2 regions of the Roseitalea sp. genome follow, and region 2 is predicted to be linked to the other one. Evidence: riboswitches for the same ligand, from Rfam matches in the RefSeq annotation. Region 2 holds a riboswitch; the other holds the start of a gene.
The links. Region 2 has a riboswitch for cobalamin ahead of cobU (bifunctional adenosylcobinamide kinase/adenosylcobinamide-phosphate guanylyltransferase). Riboswitches for the same ligand answer to the same signal wherever they lie in the genome.

Region 1 (7,890 bases), on a different contig from region 2:
TTCATGATCGCCGCGTTCTCGCGTTCCAGTATGCCCAGGCGGCCGATCTCGCTCGACAGGGTGAAGTCGGCGCCGGGCAGGCGCTCGCGCAGCACCGCCATCGCCTTCTTCTCCATCTCGTCATTGACCGGGCTGAACACCGAACAGATCGCGACCGTGTCGATGCCCTTGGCGGCGATCTCGTTGGCGATGCCCTTCAACTCGTCCTCGTCGAGCGCGGAAATCTCCCTGCCGTCGAACTCGTTGCCGCCGCTGGCCATCCAGCTCAGATCGCCGACCGCCTCGCGAATGTCGTCTGGCCAGTCGACCATGGGCGGCAGGCATTGCGCGGCGGGCAGGCACAGCCGCACCGCGGCCGTGCGCGCCAGATGCCGGCGCTCGACCACCGCATTGGTGAAATGGGTGGTGCCGATCATCACCGCGCCGACCTGGTCCTTGGGCACGGCGGACTGGTCGAGCGCCCTGGTCAGGCTTTCGACGACGCCCGTCATCACGTCCTCGCTCGTTGGCGACTTGACGCCGGCCAGGATGCGGTCGCCCTCCATGACCACCGCGTCCGTGTTCGTTCCGCCAACATCGATCCCTATTCTGAACATGGTCCCTCTCAATTGCCGAGCGCCGTCGAGGTGGCCAGAACCGCCTCGCGCTCCTGTCGTGTAACCTTGGGTTTTTGCGCCGCCTCGGCCTCTGTCAGCACCGGAATGGCGCTGAGCAGGGCGCGCGTATAGGCGTGCTCGGGCGCGGCGAAGACGCGCGCCGTCGGCCCGGTCTCGCAGATCCGGCCCCGGAACATCACCGCGACGCGGTTGCAGAAATTGCGCATCAGGCTCAGATCGTGGCTGATGAAGACGAAGGTCAGGTCGAACGCGTCGCGCAGGCGGTGCAGCAGATCGATGACGGTGGCCTGCACCAGCACGTCGAGCGCCGATGTCGGTTCGTCGAGCACGACGATGCGCGGCTTGACCGACAGCGCGCGGGCGATGGCGACGCGCTGCTTCTGGCCGCCCGAAAGCTCGTGCGGATACATGGACGCATAGGATGCGGGCAGGTCGACCATCTCCAGGAGCTCGGCGACGCGCCCGTCAATGTTGCTGCCCTCGTGGCCGGTGAACTTGAGCGGCACCGCCAACTGGTCGGCCACCGTGCGGCGCCGATTGAGCGACGAGCCGGGGTTCTGATAGACGATCTGGACCGTCTTGCGGAACGCCTGGGTGCCGGCGAAATCCGAAACCGGCCGGCCGTCGATCCTGATCTTGCCACTGGTCACCGGCGTCAGGCCGAGGATCATCTTGGCGAGCGTCGTCTTGCCCGAACCGCTCTCGCCGGCGATGCCGAAAATGTCGCCATGGTCGATCCGCAGCGACACATCGTCGACCGCGCGGTGGCTGCCGGTGATGCGGTTGAAGAGGCGCTCGCGCGTCGCGAAATCCTTGGTCACGGCGTCGATCTCGATCATGGGCCGGGGCTCGGCGTCGTTCTCGACGGTCCGCACGCCGTCGCCATAGAGCGGCGGCACGGCGGCCATCAGCCGCTTCGTATAGGGGTGCTCGCTGCGGGCGAAGATCCGCTCGCGCGGCCCGGCCTCGACGATGCGGCCCCGCTCCATCACGTTGACCCGGTCGGCGGTCTCGCGGACGACGCCGAGATTGTGCGTGATGATCAGCAGCGACAGTCCTTCCTCGGCGACCAGCCGGTTGAGCAGGTTGAGAATTTCCTGCTGGGTGGTCACGTCGAGCGCCGTGCCCGGCTCGTCGGCGATCAGAAGGTGCGGCTCGTTCAGGAGCGACATGCCGATCAGGACGCGCTGGCGCATGCCGCCCGACAGCATCATCGGATAGGATTGAAGGATGCGCGCGCCGTCCGCCAGTTGCACCTTGCGCAGCGTTTCGACGATGTGGTCCCGCCTGTCGCGGGCGCTGCGGGGTCGGCCAAGGCGGATATCGGCATAGCGGACGATGTCGTCCATCTGCCGGCCGATGGTCAGCACCGGGTTGAAGGACAAAAGCGGGTCCTGGAGCACGATCGACATGCCCGTGCCCTTGAGCCGGTTGCGCTCGGCGCGCGACAGGGTCAGCAGCGAGCGGCCCTCATAGTGGATCGTGCCGGCCTCGATGATCGCCGGCGGCATGGGCAGCGTGCCGATGATGGCGCGCATGGTCACGGTCTTGCCCGAACCCGACTGGCCGATCAGCGCGACGCGCTCGCCCTTTCGCACCCGCATGGAGACGTCGTGCAGGATGCGGCGGGTCCGGCCGTAGCTGGAAAAGGCGATGGTCAGCCCGTTGACGTCGAGGATCGGCGCGCTCACAGCTCGACGTCCATCATGTCGCGCAGCCCGTCGCCGAGCAGGTTGAAGCCGAGGATCGCATAGAGGATCGCAAGGCCGGGCATCAGCGCCTGCCACCAGAATTCGGGCATGTATTCCGAGCCGGTCGACACCATCGTGCCCAGGTCCGGCGTCGGCGGCTGGATGCCCAGGCCCAAAAAGGAGAGCGACGCGCCGAGCAGGATGACGAAGCCCGCGTCCAGCGACATCTTGACGGCGATGGCGGAGACGCAATTGGGCAGGAGTTCGCGGAAGAGGATATGGACATGGCTGGCGCCCGCCACCTTGGCGGCCTCGACATAGTCCTCGTTCATCTGCGCCTTGACGATCCGGTAGATCAGCCTTGTGTGCCAGGTCCACCACAGGAGCGTGATGGCGATCATGGCGTTGACCAGGTTGGGCGACAGCACGGCGGTGATGGCCAACGCCATGGCGAGCGGCGGCAGCGCCAGCATCACGTCGGTGAAACGCATGATGACGGTCTCGGTCCAGCCGCCGAAATACCCGGCGACAAGGCCGAGCACGACGCCGAGCGGCACGGCCACGCCCAGCACCCCGACCACGAGCCCCAGTGAAACGCGATAGCCGTAAAGAACGCGGCTCAAGATGTCGCGGCCGACATTGTCGGTGCCCATCCAGTGGTCCCAGCTTGGCGGGCTGTGCCGGTTGCGGAAGTCGACGAACGCGCCCGCCGATTCCGGCGAGGGTGCAAGAAACGGCGCGAAGACGGCGGCGCCGATGACTGAGATCACGATGAAGCCGCCGACCATCGCGCCGGGGTTTCGGGTGAAGCGATACCACGCCATGCGGCGGGCACTCATGGTGCGTTCGCCCTGGGCTGCCTCTTCGGGCAGCACGGCCGTCACGCGCCCGTCCTCGCGCGCAGGCGGTGGCGCGGATCGAGCACGCCCAGGATGATGTCGATCACCAGATTGGCGACGACGAAGAAGATGCCGGAGACCAGGACCACGCCGATCACCGCGTTCAGATCCTTTTGCAGGATGGTGCGCACGCCGTAGCTGGCGATGCCCGGCCAGGAAAAGACGAACTCGACGATGAAGGCGTTGCCGATCAGCGAGGCGAATTCGAGGCCGAGAATGGTCAGCGGCGCGACGGCGGCCACGCGCAGCATGTAGCGGAAGGTGACGACGCGCTCGGGAATGCCGTAGGCGCGCGCGGACTCGATGAAGTCGCGTCCGGCCACCTCGATCATCGCGGCCCGCGTGATGCGCATCACCTGGCCGATGCCGGCCGCCGCCAGCGCGATCGAGGGCAGGAGCAGGTGGCGGATCGCGTCGCCGACCACATCGAAGCGGCCCGCGATCAGCCCGTCGACGATCAGCAGCCCCGTAACGTTCGCCGAGAAGTCGAGCGAAGGGTCGAGCCGCCCGGTCACGGGGAAAAAGCCCCAATAATGGCTGGCGAGCAATTGCAGGACGATCGCCAGCACGAAGCCCGGCGTCACCACGCCGATCAGCGATATGACGCGGGTGAGGTTGTCGACCCAGGTGTCGCGATAGATGGCGGCGAGGACACCCAGCGGGATCGACAGGCCGATCTGCACGACGACGGTGAACAGGACCAGTTCGAAGGTGGCGGGCAGGGCGGCCATGATGTCGTCCATCACCGGCCGGCTGGTCAGAAGCGACGTGCCCAGATCGCCCTGCGCGAGCCCTGTCAGATAGGACCACAACTGCGCCCAGACCGGTGCGTCCAATCCCATTTCGAGGCGCAGTTGGGCGACCTGCTCGGCGGTGGCCAGCGGGCCGAGGGCGATGCGGGCGGGATCGCCGGGCACGATCCTCGCGATGACGAAAATCAGGATCGCAAGCCCGACGAGGACGAACAGCAGCGAAAGGGCGCGTTTGAGCAGATAGACGAGCAATGCCACCTCCACGCCCAACCTCGCAGAAACGGCGGCTCCTCAGCAGGCATTAAAATGGACAGCTTTGCACAAAAAAGTCTAGTTTTAACAAAAATCAGAGATTTCCTGTATTTTTTCAATAAGTTCACCGCGCTTTCGAACTTCGAATTCGCGCAGCAAGCTGCTGATGTGGTACTTCACCGTGGCTTCCGAGATGCCCAGATTGCGGGCGATCTGCTTGTTGGTCGCGCCCGACCGCAGCGCCGTGACGATCCGAAAGCGGCGGTGGCCGATGCCGCGCGCGCGCATCGGGCGCGGCACGACATAGCTCCTGCGGACCTTCTCAAGGGTTCGGCGCGTCATGCGGGCCAGCTGCGTATGGCCGCGTGCGAACCGGCCCGTCGCAAAGCGGCTTGCGACCGTGACGACGGCATCGCGATGTTCGAGGAAAGGCGCGATGTGTCCCTCGTCCACCGCGAGCCGGAGCGCGCGCTCCACATGCCGCCTTTGCGCCGTGCCGTCCCGCGCCTCGAAGGCGCGCTTGGCCGCCTGAAGCGCATCGACGATCGTCCCGCGCGGGCCGGGCGCCGCGACGACCTTATCGCCTGCGTGCGCCTCACTGAGGTTGCGCAGGAGCACGTGACCCAGCGCGCTCTGGATCGGCGACCGGCGTGCCGCCGAAACGACTTGTCGACAGGCGTCCTCACGGCAGTCGAGGCGCTCGATTTCGGCGTGGACCAGATCGAGCGCGGGCGCATGCCAGCCGTGCCGCCGGCTGAAGTCGACCTGGCATGCCTCCAGATAGCGCATGGCCTTGTCGCGCCCGGACTGGAAGAAGCTCGCCATGGTGCCGATCCGGCAGAGCTGTATGAAGATTTCGGCCCAGCTGTCGCCCGCCACCAGGCTGCGCCGCAGCGACTGCGCGCGAGACGGAACGGCCTCGATCGCGCCGATCTCGTAGGCGGCGGTCAGTCGCAGGGTTTCGATCAGGTCGTATTCGTTGCGGTAACGCGTGCCGGCGTGGCGCAGAAGGCGCTCGGCGGCATCGGTATGGCGGCGGGCCATGCGCAGATGGCCCTCGATGATGCTGAGGTCGGCCAGATGCAGGTGGATGAAGTGTTCGAGATAGGCGTGGCCGGCCGCGCGATAGCTTTCAAGCGCGCGCCGCCCGGAGGTCTGGGCCTCGTTGAGCCGGTTGAGCCGAACCAGGTTCGCCAGCATGGCATTGTGATAGAGCCCCTCGCGCAGCGGCGAGCCGAGCGGCAGGCGGCGCTCAAGCTGCTTCCAGCGCGTGATGCTCTCCTGGCTGATCGGGTCGCCCAGATGGATCGAGACGAGCAGCCGGCTCATCTCGACCCGGATCGTCGGCTCGAAATCGAGCGCTGGATCGTCGAGACAGGCGCGGGCGCGGCCCGCCCGCCCCTGCTTGCAAAGATGCATGCACAGCGCTCCGAGAAACGCTTCATTGTCGCGCCAAAGCCCTTCGGGCGCCGCCTCGATGATCCTGCCCAGCGGCGCGTAGCCGTGGATGAACGCGAAAAGATCGCCACCGCCGGTTTCGAACCGCCGCATCGCGGTGTCGATGTCGCCGGCGGCGAAGCGGTCGAGGACATTGGCGGCCAGGGCCCGGCTCGGCCTGACGGCCCTGTCGATCACGGTGTCGGTGTTCATGGCGCCATCGTGCCATCGGCCGCGACCGCCGGCAACATCGCGAGCCCTGCCCGCCCGTGCGCTCTTTCGACATCCACATGTCCGATTTCGCTTGTTCCCCCATCGAGCAATGCTTACCAATGGCGTCGCAACGGTGCCGCCCGAAAGGGTGGAGAATAGGGAATTCGGTGCGGCGACCCAAATCGGGGCCAAGGCCGAAGCTGTCCTCGCAACTGTAGGCGATGAGCCGATGTCGTCGATGCCACTGGCCGTAGGGCCGGGAAGGCAAGACACCGGCGCTCGAATCGCAAGCCAGGAGACCTGCCGTTCACCGAGAGTTCGGGCACCGCCGAGGGGTTGCGGTGACGGCCGTGCGGCGGGTCCCGCGCGCCAAGCGCGCATGGGCCGGCCAGGCGGACCGCTTCCATGCGCGCGTCCGACGCTCTCTTTGGTCAAACCGGCCGGCGATGCCGCCGCGCCATATCAAAGACTGAGGAGCACAATGCCGAACGCTTTCACGAACCGCCTTGCGGCGCCGCTTGCCGCCATCGGCCTTGCGGTCTCGACCGCAGTCCTGGCCGCGGTCCCGGCGGCCGCGCCGGCCCTCGCCGAAACCCGCGAAATGGTCATGGCCGCGCCGCGCGATCTGGCGCCCGGACCGGAGGATGCCTACTACACCTCGACGATCCTGCACGTATGGGAGCCGCTGGTCGTCGGCGGCGAGGACGGCCGGCCCGTCCCGCACCTGGTCACCGACTGGCGGATGTCCGAGGACGGCAAGACATGGACCTTCACGATCCGGCAGAACGTCACCTTCCACAATGGCGAGACGATGACGGCCGAGCACGTGGTCGCGAACTTCCAGCGCATGATCGACGTCAGCCCCAAGCGATCGCCCTTCTACACGATGAATGTCGAGCGCTCCTATCCCGGCCTGGTTTCCGTCGATGTGGTCGACGACGCCCGGTTCACCATGGTCTTCGATGCGCCGCGTCCGACCCTGCCATACGCGATGGTCAACTTCTCCTCGCCCGTCGTCCATCCCGACAGCTTCGATGACGAGGGCAACTTCTCCCGGTTTCCGATCGGCACCGGACCGTTCAGGCTGGTCGCGCACGATCCGCAGGTCGACCTCGTGATCGAGCGTTTCGACGGCTATTGGGGCGCGCCGGCCGGCACGCAGCGCATTCGCGTGCGGACCATTCCCGATGCCGATACGCGCGCGGCCGCCTTCCGCGCCGAGGAGATCGTCGCCGTGATGGATCTGGGCGCCATGCCCCCCGAGCAGGCGGTCGGCCTGGCGCAGGACCCCCGGTTCGAGATTTCGTACAACCCGTCCAGCATCTCGCACTATCTGCACATCAACGGCACGGACGGGCCGCTGGCCGACGCCCGCATGCGCCAGGCGATCAGCCTGGCGATCGATCGCGATCAGATCGTCGAACTCTATCGCGGCTTCACGACGCCGACGGTCAACTTCCTGAACGTGACCAACCCGTTCCACATCGATATCCCGATCGAGCACGATGTCGGGCGCGCCGCAGAGCTCGCGGACGCGGTGCTCGGCGGTGGGCGCGCCTCGGTGAGGATGCTCGTTCCCTCCTGGGGCCTTGGCCGCTACCCTTACCGCGCGCAATCGGAGCTGATCCAGTTCATGCTGGCGCCGATCGGCCTTGATGTCGCAATCGAGGTCATGGACGGTGGCGCGTTCAACGAAGCCATGCGCCGGGGCGAATACGATATCGCCATGCGTATCCAGGGTCTGCCCAACGCCGATCCGGCGACGCTCTTCAACAGCTATCTGCGCGCCGGCGGCAACCAGAACATGGCCTTCAGCCTGGGTTACGACAATCCGCAGATGAACGCGCTGATCGATGCGGCGAACGCCTCGCTCGATCTGGTCGAGCGGGCCGAACTCTATGCGCAGATCCAGCGCCTGGCCGCCCGTGACCTGCCCACCGTTCCGCTGATGAACGATGCGACCGTGATCGTGCATCATGTGGACGTTGTGGGGCTTGAGCAGCGGGTCTACGGCACGACGCTGCCGCGT
Region 2 (7,946 bases):
TGTTCGCGCCGGTCTACGGCCCGCCCTTCGTGCGGGGCCTTGACGGCGAGCGGCGCTACGCGACGATCGACGACTTCCGCAACCTCGTCCGGCTCGCCTACATGGCGCCGTCGCTGCATCATTCGGGCGGCACTGTGTGCGAGCCGGTCGACGTGCCCGTCAACAAGCGTCATCTGGACATGGTCTACAGCCACATCCGCTTTTCGGACAAGCCGTTCATGGGCTCGGTCACCGCGCCCGAACGCGCCGAGGACAGCGTGGCGATGGCCAGGATCGTCTTCGGCGAGGCTTTCGTGGACGCCAATTGCGTGCTGATCAACCTGATCAACGCCAATTCGCCCATGGTGTTCGACGGCACCATGCTGGGCGCGGCCAAGGTCTATGCGCGCGCGACCCAGGCCTGCATCGTCTCGCCCTTCATCCTGGCCGGCGCGATGAGCCCGGTCACCGTCGCCGGCACGCTGACGCAGATCCTCGCCGAGGTGCTCGCCGGCGCCGCCTTCACCCAGCTTTGCCGGCCCGGCGCGCCGGTCGTCTTCGGCACGTTCGCCGCCTCGATCTCGATGCAGTCGGGCGCGCCGACCTTCGGCACGCCCGAGCCCTCGCTCGTCTCCTACGGCGCGGCGCAACTGGCCCGGCGCGCCGGCCTGCCGTTCCGCACGGGCGGCTCGCTGTGCGGCTCCAAGCTGCCCGACGCGCAGGCCGCGCACGAAAGCGCGAACACGATCAACATGACACTTCTGGCGGGCACCAACTTCGCCCTGCATGCGGCCGGATGGCTGGAGGGCGGCCTTGTCGCCTCGTTCGACAAGTTCATGATCGATGTCGACCAGCTCGGCGTGATGCAGGCGATGAGCCGCGGCGTGGACCTGTCGCAGAACGGCCAGGCGCTCGATGCGATCGCCGAGGTGGGGCCGGGCAGCCACTATCTGGGCTGCGCGCACACCCAGAGGAATTTCCAGACCGCCTTTTATCGCTCGACGGTCGCCGACAACAATTCCTTCGAGCAGTGGCTGGCCGAGGGCGGCAAGCGCGTCGAGGAGCGGGCCAACCAGCGCTGCCGCGACTGGCTGGCCGCCTATGAGGCGCCGGCGCTCGATGCGGCCATCGACGAGGCGTTGCAGCTCTTCATGCTGCAAAAGAAGGACTCGATGCCCGACGCCTTCGGCTGAAGCGAGCCCGGTTCGGCCAGGGAGACAGGCGCGGGGCGGAAGGTGGGGCGGATCATCCACGATGCGGTCTGGCGGGTCGGGCGGTGAGCCGCCATGCCCGTCGTCTGCGCGCGCGCCAGCTTTCCGCAGGTCCCGGTTCAGACTTGCTTAATGTCTCATCAACCTGCTGGTAACGATGTGCGGCTAATCATGGGCGCCGAGGCGCCGTGACGCCTTTCGGCCTCCGGATCAGGTACTGCGTACCGGAGTTTCCGTCCCGGCTCGGGCCCGTGTCGGGGTTCTTGTATCGGGGCGCGGCCACATCGCCTGAAGCGTACCGGCCATATGCGGCGCTTTTCTTTTCCTCCGACTGGCTCTAGAGCCTTTCATGCTTGTATGGAAACAGTTCTGTTTTGCGGTCGGCGTGATGATCCGGCAGGAGAGACGCGCAGCGCGTAGCCGCGCTACGGGCAAGCGGCTCGACGCACCGGGCGTCCGCCGCCCGAAAATCCACCCGAACCGGCTTGGGCGCTTCAAGTTGCCGGTCGCGGCAAGCCGCGACCGGTGGGCCGGGGCTTTTTGCGGCAAATCCATCGGACCGCTGCTTGCCCGGACGACCAGTCCGTGCTGCGCAGCGTTCCTCGACCTTGCCGCAAAACCCCTCCGGCAGTACGATTCCATCCAAGCATGAAAGGCTCTCGCTCTCCTGCCATGACCGAGGCGATCATGTTCCAGGGCACCGGGTCCGATGTCGGCAAGTCGGTGCTGGTCGCCGGCCTGTGCCGGCTGTTCGTGCGGCGCGGGCTGGCCGTGCGGCCGTTCAAGCCGCAGAACATGTCGAACAATGCCGCCGTCGCCGACGATGGCGGCGAGATCGGGCGGGCGCAGTGGTTGCAGGCGCTGGCGTGCGGCGCTCCCGCGTCGATCCACATGAACCCGGTTCTGCTCAAGCCGCAAAGCGACAATGGAAGCCAGATGGTTGTGCACGGCAAGGTGGCCGGCATCGCCCGCGGCGCCGACTACAAGCGCCACAAGCCCCGCCTGATGGGCGCGGTGCTGGAGAGTTACGAACGGCTCGCCGCCCAGGCCGATCTCGTGCTCGTCGAGGGCGCCGGCTCGCCCGCCGAGATCAATCTGCGCGCCGGCGACATCGCCAATATGGGCTTCGCCACGCGCGCGCGCGTGCCCGTCGTGCTGGTCGGCGACATCGACCGGGGCGGCGTGATCGCTTCGCTGGTGGGAACCCACGCCGTTCTCGCCCCCCCGGATCGGGCGGCGGTGATCGGCTATCTGATCAACAAGTTCCGCGGCGAGGTGTCGCTGTTCGATGACGGGCTCGAAGCGATCGGGCGCTTCACCGGATGGCCGTCGTTCGGCGTCGTTCCCTGGCTGGAGGCGGTGCGGCGCCTTCCGGCCGAGGATTCGGTGGCGGTCGACAGGACCGGCGGCAGGGCCGGCGGCGCGCTCACGGTCGCGGTGCCGGTCCTGGGCCGAATCGCCAATTTCGACGATCTCGACCCGCTGGCCGCCGAACCGGACGTCGATGTGGTGATGGTGCGGTCCGGCGAATCGATCCCGTCCGATGCGGACGTGATCGTGCTGCCCGGCTCCAAGTCGACGATTGCCGATCTGCGCGCGCTCGACCGCAATGGCTGGCGCGGCTCGATCCGCGCGCACGCGCGGCGCGGCGGCCACGTCATCGGCCTGTGCGGCGGCTACCAGATGCTCGGGCGCGCCGTGCGCGATCCGGCGGGCATAGAGGGCGCGCCGGGCGAGGCCGAGGGTCTCGGCCTGCTCGACATCGAGACGGTGATGAGCTCCGGCAAGACGGTGCGCAACGCGCAAGCCCGCTCGATCCGGTTCGGGGCGCCCCTTGCCGGCTACGAGATCCATCTGGGCGAGACGACGGGTCCCGACTGCGCCCGCCCGGTCGCCATGATCGGCGATCGGCCCGATGGCGCGACATCGCCCGACGGACGGGTGTTCGGCACCTATCTGCACGGGCTGTTCGACGGCGGGCCATTTCGCCAGGCCTTTCTGGGGCAGTTCGGCATAAAGGCCGAGGCGGTCGATCATCGCGCGCGTGTCCTTGCCGCCCTCGATTCGCTGGCCGATGCGCTGGAGGCGGTGGTCGACGCCGATGCGATGCGCGCCGCCGCCCGATCGTTCCGGGCTCGGCGGGGAACCGCCGAATTGCGTTGACTTGGGGTCTTCGGCCCGCCTAACCTGACCGGACCGATCGGTTCCGCCAAGCCCGTGGCGCGGCGGACGAAAAGGGAATGCGACGGGCGGACCCAAGCCGGGCGCTTCAATCGCAGCCGACCCCGCGACTGTATGATGGCGCGGACGTCCTTCGCCGCTTTGCGGCGGCCACTGGCGCAAGCCGGGAAGGCTGGACGATCCGATGCGGTTCCGACCGCGCCGCCATGAGCCAGGAGACCTGCCGATCGCGACGAAACCTCACGGGACGGGCGTTCCCGGAATGGCCAGACACGCGCAGCGCCGGGCCGGCATCGCCGCCCGCGGCGGGCTTTCCGGTCCATTCCCCGACACCCGGTCCGCCATGGCAGGAAGGCCGCGCGGGAACCATGGACGACACCGAACTTGGCGATGGCGCGACACTCGTGCTCGGCGGCGCGCGTTCGGGCAAGTCCGTCTTCGCCGAGCGGCTCGTGGCCGGCACCGGCCTGACGCCCGTCTATATCGCCACCGCGCAGGTTTTCGATGCGGAGATGGGCGCGCGCATCGCCCGTCACCGCGCCCGGCGCGGCGCCCGCTGGCGCCTCGTCGAGGCGCATGACGACCTGGAAGGGGCGCTCGCGCGCGAGGCGGCGCCGGGCAGCGCGGTGCTGGTCGACTGCCTGACGCTCTGGGTCACCAATCTGATGCTCGCCGAGGCCGATCTTCATGCGCGGTTCCTCGCGCTCTTGGACGCGCTGGCCGCGCTGGATAGCCCGGTTGTGCTGGTGTCCAACGAGGTGGGGCTCGGCATCGTGCCCGACAATGCGATGGCGCGCGATTTCCGCGACCATGCCGGCCGGCTCAACCAGGAAGTGGCCGCCCAGGCGGCCGCGGTCTTTTTCGTGGCGGCGGGTTTGCCGCTCAAACTCAAGGGGTGAAGGATGCTCAACGAGAAGATACCGGCGACGGTCATCACCGGCTTTCTGGGCGCTGGCAAGACGACGATGATCCGCAGCATGCTGCACAATGCGAACGGCAGGCGAATCGCCCTGATCATCAACGAGTTCGGCGATCTGGGCGTCGACGGCGAGGTGCTGAAGGGCTGCGGCGTCGACACCTGCACCGAGGACGACATCGTCGAACTGACCAATGGCTGCATCTGCTGCACGGTGGCCGACGATTTCGTGCCGACCATGACCGCGCTGCTCGAACGCGATGTCCGCCCCGATCATATCGTCATCGAAACGTCCGGTCTGGCGCTGCCGCAGCCGCTGGTCGCGGCCTTCAACTGGCCCGACATCAAAACGCAGGTCACCGTCGACGGCGTTGTCACGGTGATCGATGCGGCGGCGGTCGCCGAGGGCCGGTTCGCATCCGACCATGACGCGCTCGACGCCCAGCGCCTGGCCGATGAGACCCTCGACCATGAAAGCCCGCTCGAAGAGCTGTTCGAGGACCAGATCCGCGCCGCCGACATGGTCGTTCTGAACAAGGCCGATCTGGTCGACGACCATGCGCTCGACGCCGTGCGCATGAATGTGGCCGGCCAGGTGGAAAGACCGCTCAAGGTGATCCATGCCAGCCACGGCAACCTGCCGGTCGAGGTGCTGCTCGGGCTTCGATCGGCGACCGAGGACCAGATCGCGATGCGCAAGTCGCACCATGAACTCCATCACGCCGACGGCCATGCGCACGACCATGACGATTTCGACAGTTTCGTGGTCGAGGCGGAGGCCGTCCGCGATCCCGACGGGTTCGTCGCCGGCCTCAGACGGGTGATCGCCGATCATGACGTGCTGCGCGTCAAGGGGTTCTGCGCGGTGCCCGGAAAACCCATGCGGCTCGTCGTGCAGGCCGTCGGCCAGCGCATCGAAACCTATTTCGACCGGCCCTGGGCGGCGGACGAAACGCCTTCGACGCGGCTGGTGGTGATCGGCCTGCACGATATGGACGAGGCGGCGATCGCCGATGCGGTGAAGGCGGCGACCTAAGGTGTCGTCGACCCGAACCCCCCTTTGTCGGCGCAGCCGACAAAGGGGGGTGCTCGAACGTTGCGAAGGGCATATCTGAATGCACCTGCTGCTGGCCCGGAAAGGCGCGCTGACCGACGGCGAGGGCGAGGCGGTCGATCTCGGCCAGACGCCGGGCGATGTGTGCGTGCTTTCGGCGGCGGACACCGAACTGGCGAGCCTTGCGGCCGCTCACCGCGCGCGGGGGGGCGGGCCGTCGCTGCGGCTCGTCAACCTGACGCAGGTGCGCCATGCCATGTCGGTCGACACCTGGATCGAGCGGACGGGGCGGCACGCAAGGTTGGTCGTCGCGCGGCTGCTCGGCGGGGTGTCCTACTGGAACCATGCGGTCGAGGCGCTGCGCGCGGCGGCGGGCGCGTACGGGTTCGCGCTGGCGCTGCTGCCGGGCGACGACCGGTCCGACCCGGCGCTCGATCCGTTCTGCACGGTGCCCGCCGCAGACCGCGGCCGGCTCTGGGCGTTCCTGCGCGAGGGCGGGCCGGACAATGCGGCGGCCTTTCTGGCCGGGTGCGCCGATCTGTCGGCGGGTCGTCCGGTTATGGGCGAGGCCGTGCCCCTGCTGAAGGCGGGCGTTCTGGAACTCCCCCTCTCTGTGCCTGGCGGGACATCTCCCCCAAAAGGGGGGAGGGCGGGAGCCAGGTCTGCCCGTTCGCGCCCACTCTCCCCCCTTGTGGGGGAGATGTCGGCGAAGCCGGCAGAGGGGGGTGCCGGCATGGCTTGCCACGCCGGCATCATTTTCTACCGGGCGCTTGTCCAGTCGGGACAGACCGCGCCGGTCGAGGCGCTGGCCCGGGCGCTCGCCGAGCGCGGCATGGCGGTGACGCCCATCTTCGTTGCAAGCCTCAAGGACGATGTGTCCGTGGCGACGGTGATGCGCCTGTTCGAGGCCGACCCGCCCGATATCGTCATCAACATGACCGGCTTTGCCGTCTCGGCGCCGGGCGGGCGCCACGTGCCGACCGCGCTGGAAGCGACCGGCGCGCCGGTCTTGCAGGCGGTGCTGGCCGGCGCCTCGTGCGAGGCGTGGGCCGCCTCCAGCCAGGGCCTGACCGCGCGCGACCTGGCCATGAACGTCGCCCTGCCGGAGGTGGACGGGCGCGTGCTGTCGCGGGCGATCTCGTTCAAGGCCGCCGAGACCTGGGACGAGGCGACCCAATGCACCATCGTCGCGCACAGGCCGGTCCCCGACCGGATCGCCTTCGTCGCCGATCTGGCCGTGGGCTGGGCGCGGCTGCGGCGGACGCCGGCGTCCGGGCGGCGCGTCGCCATGGTGCTCGCCAACTATCCAAACCGCGACGGGCGGCTCGCCAACGGGGTGGGGCTCGATGCGCCCGCCGGCACGGTGGAAGCGCTGCGGGCGATGGGGCGGGCGGGCTACGATGTCGGCGAACCGCCGGCCGACGGCGATGCGCTGATCGCGCACCTGAAGGCGGGGCCGACCAACGCGACGGCCGATGGGCGCGCGGTCCGCGAGACGCTTTGCCTGAATCATTACAAGGCGTTCCTTGAATCGCTTCCCACGGCGATTCAGGATGCGGTCGTTGCCCGATGGGGCGCGCCGGAGGCCGACCCCTTCTTTCGGGACGGTGCGTTCGCCCTGCCGCTCGCGCGCTTCGGCAACGTGCTTGTCGGCATCCAGCCGGCGCGCGGCTACAATATCGATCCCAAGGACAGCTATCATTGCCCCGATCTCGTGCCCCCGCACGGCTATCTGGCCTTTTATGCCTTTCTGCGCACCCAGGCCGACGTGCACGCCGTTCTCCATATGGGCAAGCACGGCAATCTGGAATGGCTGCCGGGCAAGGCGCTGGCGCTGTCGGAGACCTGTTTTCCGGAAGCCGCGCTCGGCCCGCTGCCGCACATCTATCCGTTCATCGTCAACGATCCGGGCGAGGGCACCCAGGCCAAGCGGCGCGCGGCGGCCGTCATCATCGATCATCTGACCCCGCCGCTGACCCGCGCCGAGAGCTACGGCCCGCTCAAGGATCTCGAAGCGCTGGTCGACGAATATTACGAGGCGGCGGGCAACGATCCGCGCCGGCTCACGCTCTTGAAGGCCCGCATTCTCGACCTGGTGCGCGATATCGGGCTCGACCGGGACGCCGGCATTGCCCGTGGCGAGGCGGACGATGCCGCGCTCGAAAAGCTCGACGCCTATCTGTGCGATCTGAAGGAGATGCAGATCCGCGACGGGCTGCACGTCTTCGGCAAGGCGCCCGAGGGCCGGCTTCTGACCGATCTGGTCGTGGCGCTGGCCCGTGTCCCCTCGACAGGCTGGGGATCGGCCGCGCATGAGAGCCTGCACCGGGCGATCGCGGCGGATGCCCTTTCACCTCATCGTGCGCCTGTCGAAGGGCGAGGCGAAAGGGCAGGCCCGCCCCTTCGACAGGCGCACGATGAGGGCTCGCCGTCGGCCTTCGATCCCCTCGATTGCGCCATGGCCGAACCCTGGACCGGCCCGAGGCCGGCGATCCTGGCGGGCGTTTCCGGCGATCCCTGGCGCAGCAATGGCGATACGGTCGAACGGATCGAACGGCTCGCCGCGCAACTGGTCGACGGCGCGGTCGAATGCCCGCCGGGCTGG

Region 1: another riboswitch for cobalamin. It lies ahead of AC5E6L_RS11840 (ABC transporter substrate-binding protein); the one in region 2 lies ahead of cobU (bifunctional adenosylcobinamide kinase/adenosylcobinamide-phosphate guanylyltransferase).

Annotation. Positions count from the first base shown of each region.
Region 1 is NZ_CFIFWG010000135.1:257-8,146, reverse strand. Features, by position in the region: partial or broken gene AC5E6L_RS11865 (hydantoinase/oxoprolinase N-terminal domain-containing protein) at 1-596, opposite strand, end outside; gene AC5E6L_RS11860 (dipeptide ABC transporter ATP-binding protein) at 605-2,308, opposite strand; gene AC5E6L_RS11855 (ABC transporter permease) at 2,305-3,147, opposite strand; gene AC5E6L_RS11850 (ABC transporter permease) at 3,189-4,223, opposite strand; gene AC5E6L_RS11845 (helix-turn-helix transcriptional regulator) at 4,296-5,861, opposite strand; cobalamin riboswitch at 5,978-6,183, shown strand; gene AC5E6L_RS11840 (ABC transporter substrate-binding protein) at 6,343-7,890, shown strand, end outside.
Region 2 is NZ_CFIFWG010000085.1:288-8,233, forward strand. Features, by position in the region: partial or broken gene AC5E6L_RS09170 (trimethylamine methyltransferase family protein) at 1-1,172, shown strand, start outside; gene AC5E6L_RS09175 (cobyric acid synthase) at 1,863-3,353, shown strand; cobalamin riboswitch at 3,375-3,613, shown strand; gene cobU (bifunctional adenosylcobinamide kinase/adenosylcobinamide-phosphate guanylyltransferase) at 3,740-4,270, shown strand; gene cobW (cobalamin biosynthesis protein CobW) at 4,274-5,323, shown strand; partial or broken gene cobN (cobaltochelatase subunit CobN) at 5,403-7,946, shown strand, end outside.